Regions from separate parts of the Bacteroides zhangwenhongii genome, predicted to be linked through region 3. Evidence: riboswitches for the same ligand, from Rfam matches in the RefSeq annotation. Region 3 holds a riboswitch; each other region holds the start of a gene.
The links. A riboswitch is a leader RNA that binds a small molecule or an ion and turns the genes downstream of it on or off. The one in region 3 is predicted to bind cobalamin.

Region 1 (2,270 bases), 2.4 Mb from region 3:
TGCTAAGGGATATATCCGTACTAACCCGCATGGACGAAGCTGCCAACATGATTGATATGGAACGGGTGGACATCAGCTTATTGGTGGGCAACATCATCAATGAGGTTGCACTGGAACTGGACGAGAAGCATATCACGGTTGTCAATTCCTTAAAGAAGAGCATACAAATCAAAGGAAATTATTCGCTGATTTATTCCATATTCCGCAATCTGATGGATAATGCCATTGCATACGCCGGAACAAATATCCAAATCAATATAAACTGTTTCCGCGAAGATGAAGGTTTCTACTATTTCAGCTTTGCCGATACCGGTGTGGGTGTGTCACCCGAACATCTGAACCGACTCTTTGAACGCTTCTACCGGGTAGACAAAGGGCGGTCACGGAAATTGGGCGGGACAGGATTGGGATTGGCCATTGTAAAGAATGCGGTTATCATTCACGGGGGAAGTATCTCTGCGAAAAATAATCAGGGAGGCGGACTGGAATTTGTATTTACATTGGCAAAAGAGAGATAAACCACTTAAAAAGCCATTACCGCACAAGCTGTTGAAGAATATCTGTTATTACATCCATAACTCCTTGCAAAAAACAAATAAACTACCTATCTTTGTCGCGCATTGGTTCGCAGACCTCACACGAGGAAAGCGATTAAAAGGGAATCAGGTGTAAATCCTGAACAGTCCCGCTGCTGTAAGTTCTATATTATGTTGCAAGCAACCTACTTTTAGCCACTGGAAGAAGAATTTCCGGGAAGGCGCTCGCAACAGGAACAAGTCAGAAGACCTGCCATGCAACCAATTTCACTGCTTTCGAGGAAAAAGCGTTGAATCTAATGAACCGGACAATTCCGTCTATCATTTCATTCATCATTCTGATTCAGAGAAAGTATGTTGTAATAAACTCTGCCAAAAGTTTATTTATGCGTGTCCGGTCGAAGGGATTTCGCCCGGACACTTTTAAACCTAAAAAAGAGGAAATGGAAAAGAGGACTTTAGCAATCTTTGCAGTAAGCTGCAACCTGTTTTTATCGACTTCACTTTTTGCACAACAGCAAAGGGTGGATACCGCACGTACCTATTACATCCCCGAAATAACCGTTTCCGATATTTATCAGACCCGTGAGATTCGCTCTACCGCCCCATTACAGATATTTTCCAAAGACGCTTTAAAGAATCTGAATGCCCTGCAGGTTTCCGATGCCGTGAAACATTTTGCAGGAGTAACTGTGAAAGATTACGGGGGAATCGGCGGACTGAAAACGATATCCATACGAAGTCTGGGTGCGCAACATACTGCTGTAGGTTACGACGGAATCACACTGACTGACTGTCAAACGGGACAAATCGACCTTGGACGCTTCTCTCTCGATAATGTCGACCAACTGTCGTTGAGTAACGGTCAAAGCGACAACATCTTCCAGCCTGCCCGTTTTTTTGCTTCAGCAGGAATACTGAATATACAAACACTCACTCCCCGATTTGAGGACGGAAAGCACACGAATATAAGTGCGTCTTTCAAGACCGGTTCATGGGGATTGGTCAATCCCAGTCTGTTATTGGAACAACGGATCAGTCGGAAATGGACTGTATCTGCCAACGGCGAATGGATGTCATCGGACGGGCATTATCCATATACCTTATATTACGGAAATGAAGAAGGGGATCTGAGTTCACGGGAAAAGCGAAAGAACACGGATGTACAGACATTTCGTGCAGAAGCCGGGCTTTACGGAAACTTCTCCGACAAAGAACAATGGAGGCTAAAAGCCTATTATTTCCAATCTTCCCGCGGATTGCCCAATGCCACAACTTTCTATTATACTCATTCTTCACAACGTCTTTGGGACAAGAACACATTTATTCAAAGTCAATATAAGAAAGAATTTAACCGGCAATGGGTGTTCCAGACTTCTGCCAAGTGGAATTGGAGCTATCAACGTTATTTAGATCCCGATTACAAAGGTTCTACCGGAGAAATAGAGAACAGTTATTACCAGCAGGAGTATTACCTTTCGGGGTCCGTGCTTTACAGGTTATTGAATAATTTGTCTTTTTCGCTTTCTTCTGACGGAAGTATCAACACGATGAATGCCAATCTGAATGACTTTGCCCATCCTACGCGCTATTCGTGGCTGACAGCTTTTGCGGGAAAATATGTAAACAATTGGCTTACTCTCTCTGCATCCGCTTTGGCAACCGTCATCTACGAGCAGGCCGATAAAGGGGGAAGTGCAGGTAATCACCGTAAACTTTCTCCGTATGTCAGCG
Region 2 (2,270 bases), 110 kb from region 3:
CTGTTAGAGATGGTAAATGCCCGGATGACGGGCGGACAACTCATCGCCCTGCTGGGACGCAACGGGGCAGGAAAGAGTACATTGCTCCGTGCCATGATGGGACTGGAAAAGCCACAGTCGGGAGAAATCATCCTACAAGGCAAGAAAATAGCCTCGTTGAAACCGGAAAAACTAGCCCGTAGCATCAGCTTTGTAACGACAGACAAAGTACGCATCGCCAATCTTCGCTGTAAAGATGTAGTGTCTATGGGGCGCGCCCCTTATACAAACTGGATCGGACAACTACGACCGGAAGACGAAATGCGGGTAGATACTGCCATACAGCTGGTCGGTATGTCCGCTTATGCGGAAAAAACCATGGATAAGATGTCCGACGGCGAATGTCAACGAATCATGATTGCCCGGGCGTTAGCCCAGGACACCCCTGTCATCCTGCTCGACGAACCCACCGCCTTTCTCGACTTGCCTAACCGTTACGAACTCTGCCTGCTCCTGAAGAGACTGGCACAGGAAGAGGACAAATGTATCCTATTTTCCACACACGACCTCGACATAGCGCTGTCACTCTGCGACTCTATCATGCTGATAGACAACCCGCATATGTATACACTGCCTACTCCGGAAATGGTAGCGAGCGGACATATCGAAAGACTGTTCCGAAACGAGTCGGTGACATTCGACGCACAAAAGATGAGGGTACGTATAAAATAAACATTTTATCACTAGGATAAAAATATAAATAATAAAATATGATTCTCGTAAGCTGATTTTTTAGCCAAACAAGATAAAGTTATTAATAAATTCTCTAACTTTGTGGCGTTAAGGTTTCTTGTTACAGTATATACACTGTTAAGGAATTAAAAGGGAATGCCGTGTAAACCGGCAACAGAACCTGCTGCTGTAAATCTCCGCTCCTTGTAATCAGAGAGCAAAATTGCAACACGAAAGTCACTGGATAGTTTATCTGGGAAGGCGTTGCAAAATGGGATGAGTCAGAAGACCTGCCTTGATGCTCTGATTTACACCTGCGGGATTTCGGGTAGTAGTCAAATAGAAAATAAGCAATTATCTTTTATTTGGTATAATAGCTATATGTCCGTTTGTGTAGATTGAATTCAGATCTGAACAAACGGATTTTTTATACCTATAAAATAAAAGACATGCTTTCTATTCAAGTCCATTCATACAATAAGCATTGTATCCATTTACGGTGGATATTATGTTTGATTCTATCTCTATTTACCACATTACCGGCCATTTCCCAGTCCAGAGTTCGGCATCAGACTTCTCTGTCTGATACACTTCTCAAACTCAAAGAAGTTACTATCTACAGCAACCGGATACAAAAAAAGATGTCTCCTGTACAGATTCTGTCCGGCAAAGAACTGGAGAAGCTCAATGTTTACTCCGTTGCTGATGCTTTGCGCTACTTTTCCGGAGTACAGATAAAAGATTACGGAGGTATTGGAGGACTAAAAACCGTCAATATACGAAGTATGGGCAGTCATCATGTCGGAGTATTTTATGATGGTATTGAATTAGGAAATGCGCAAAATGGAGTCGTCGATCTAGGCCGGTTTTCATTAGATAATATGGAAGTCATTTCACTGTATAATGGTCAAAAAAGTGCCATCTTCCAACCTGCCAAAGATTATAGTTCCGCAAGTGCCATATATATGCAGACACGAAAGCCCATATTCAAAGGGGAAAAGAAAAACAATCTGAACATCGGGGTGAAAGGCGGTTCATTCTCCACCATCAATCCGTCACTACTTTGGGAACACCGTTTCAACGAACGAATAAGCAGTTCCATCAGTACGGAGTATATGTATACATCAGGACGATATAAATTCACATACGCCAAGAAAGATGGTTACGACACAACAGCTGTTCGTCAAAATGGAGACGTAAGAATGTTACGTTTGGAGAATGCATTCTTCGGAAAAGTCCCCAAAGGAGAATGGAAAGCCAAAGCATACCTATACAACTCGGAACGGGGATACCCCGGAGCTGCGGTAAGAGAAGAACCGGGTAAGTTTCGCCATCAGGACCGGCAATGGGATACCAATCTGTTTGTGCAAGGATCTTTTCAAAACTATTTTAAGCCTTGGTACAGTCTGCTAGCCAACGGAAAATATGCTTATGACTATCTCCACTATTTATCCGATCCCAGACTGGATGTCACCACCATGTATGTAGACAATCACTACCGACAGCAAGAAATCTATGCTTCGGCCGCCCATTTATTCACCATCTATCCCTGGTGGAGT
Region 3 (2,270 bases):
GGATGTTACACAATGGTAGAAATTCCGGTAATCGACCTCCTTCCGGGCGACCGCGAAGAGTGGATCGGACATTTGGTGTAGTCGGGTTTAGTCGAGCGACATTGAAAAACAAACGATATAGCAACCGGGAAGAATGGGCGAACACCCTCAGCCATGGGGCAGGCATTCTTCTCGGAATCGTAGCAGGATATTTCTTACTGCGAAAAGCTTCCGTTGCTGCTGATCCGCAATGGGCAGTGCCCTGCGTGATTGTCTATCTGGCGGGAATGCTTTCTTCTTACGTCAGTTCTACCTGGTATCACGGCAGTCGTCCGGGAGCACTGAAAGAACAGCTCCGTAAATTTGACCACGGAGCCATCTATCTGCACATAGCAGGCACTTATACTCCGTTCACACTACTCGTCTTGCGCCATGCAGGCGGTTGGGGATGGGGTATTTTCGCATTTGTCTGGCTGTCCGCCATTGCCGGTTTCATCCTTAGTTTCAAAAAGCTGAAAGAACATAGCAATCTCGAAACGGTTTGTTATGTGGGTATGGGGGCATGTATACTGGTGGCAATGAAGCCTCTTCTCGATCAGTTGGAAATGACCGGTGCCTCCCCCGCTTTCTGGTGGCTGATAGGCGGAGGCATTTCATACATTACAGGAGCTGTATTCTATTCGCTGCGCAAGCCTTATATGCACGCCGCTTTCCATCTGTTCTGTCTCGGCGGAAGCGTAGGGCACATCGTGGCGATCTGGCTGGTTTTATAAAGGACGCATACGGACAAAAAAAAAGGCCATCTATCCCAGACAGCCAATCTTTATTAACCTTAAATCTAATACTATGAAAAACACACTACAAAGATACGGACTTTCCTCATATCTCCAAATTTTCGAGGCAAAGCAGGAACATTTATAACACGGTTTAATAGATATCAGATATTCGTTAACATTTAACGTAGTTAAATCTAAAAATTAACGAATGGCCCATCATAATATAGACAAGAAGAACAACGGAGAGTTTCACACAACTTTTAAAGAATAACTTAAAGAAAAGTTTTCCAAAACGGAAAACTTTCTGTATCAGCAAGAAAGAAAAGTTTCCCAAAATTTAATGTTAAAAGCGAACCAAGCTATTGGATTATCTTCTATCTTTGTATCCGGTTTCGGAACTAAAAAGAGGTTTAGTCAATGAGGGAACGCTGTGCAAATCGGCGACAGTACCCGCTGCTGTAATTCTCTAAGAATCCGCACGGTAAGCCACTGCATCGACAACGGATGTGGGAAGGTGTTGCGGGGGAGGGATAAGTCAGAAGACCTGCCGGAATCAGAATCAACTTATTATTAATCACTTTCGGGAGTTAAAGTTATGAACTACGCGGAAATTTGTATCATCAAACGTGATGGTAAAAGAGAAGATTTCTCTATCAGTAAGATCAAGAATGCGATCAGTAAGGCATTCAATGCAACCGGTATCCAGGATGAACAGCAGTTGGTGGCTGACATCACGATGAACGTAATCAGCCAATTTGCCACCCCTACCATTACCGTAGAGGAGATTCAGGACTTGGTGGAAAAAGCATTGATGAAGGTGCGCCCTGAAGTAGCGAAGAAGTACATTATCTATCGCGAATGGCGGAACACGGAACGGGACAAGAAAACCCAGATGAAGCACGTGATGGACGGTATCGTCGCCATCGACAAGAACGATGTCAATCTGAGCAACGCCAACATGAGCAGCCACACGCCTGCCGGGCAAATGATGACTTTCGCCTCCGAAGTGACCAAAGATTATACCTATAAATACCTGTTGCCGAAACGTTTTGCGGAAGCACACCAATTGGGCGACATCCACATCCACGACTTGGATTACTATCCGACAAAGACGACGACCTGCATCCAGTATGACATGGACGACCTCTTTGAACGCGGATTCCGTACCAAGAACGGAAGTATCCGCACGCCACAGAGCATTCAGAGCTACGCCACGCTGGCAACCATCATTTTCCAAACCAACCAGAACGAGCAACACGGAGGACAGGCAATCCCCGCCTTCGATTTCTTCATGGCGAAAGGAGTAGCGAAGTCGTTCCGCAAACATCTGGCTTCGTTCATCAACTTCTACGTGGCGATGGAAAACGGAAGCCAGGCGGACGAAAAGGCTATCCGCACGTTGATCGAGGAGTATCTTCCCTCCATCAAGTCCACCGAAACCGAACGTGAGACATTACGCATCGCTCTGATAGCCTTGCAGATCATCATAGACAAGGAACACCTCGCAAGAATTGT

Region 1: another riboswitch for cobalamin. It lies ahead of GD630_RS09205 (TonB-dependent receptor plug domain-containing protein); the one in region 3 lies ahead of GD630_RS20060 (anaerobic ribonucleoside triphosphate reductase).
Region 2: another riboswitch for cobalamin. It lies ahead of GD630_RS20530 (TonB-dependent receptor); the one in region 3 lies ahead of GD630_RS20060 (anaerobic ribonucleoside triphosphate reductase).

What each region holds. Positions count from the first base shown of each region.
Region 1 covers NZ_CP059856.1:2,265,581-2,267,850, forward strand. The annotation lists gene GD630_RS09200 (ATP-binding protein) at 1-518, shown strand, start outside; cobalamin riboswitch at 605-808, shown strand; gene GD630_RS09205 (TonB-dependent receptor plug domain-containing protein) at 980-2,270, shown strand, end outside.
Region 2 covers NZ_CP059856.1:5,195,569-5,197,838, forward strand. The annotation lists gene GD630_RS20525 (ABC transporter ATP-binding protein) at 1-711, shown strand, start outside; cobalamin riboswitch at 806-1,023, shown strand; gene GD630_RS20530 (TonB-dependent receptor) at 1,161-2,270, shown strand, end outside.
Region 3 covers NZ_CP059856.1:5,082,491-5,084,760, forward strand. The annotation lists gene GD630_RS20050 (diaminopimelate dehydrogenase) at 1-81, shown strand, start outside; gene trhA (PAQR family membrane homeostasis protein TrhA) at 102-752, shown strand; cobalamin riboswitch at 1,132-1,321, shown strand; gene GD630_RS20060 (anaerobic ribonucleoside triphosphate reductase) at 1,351-2,270, shown strand, end outside.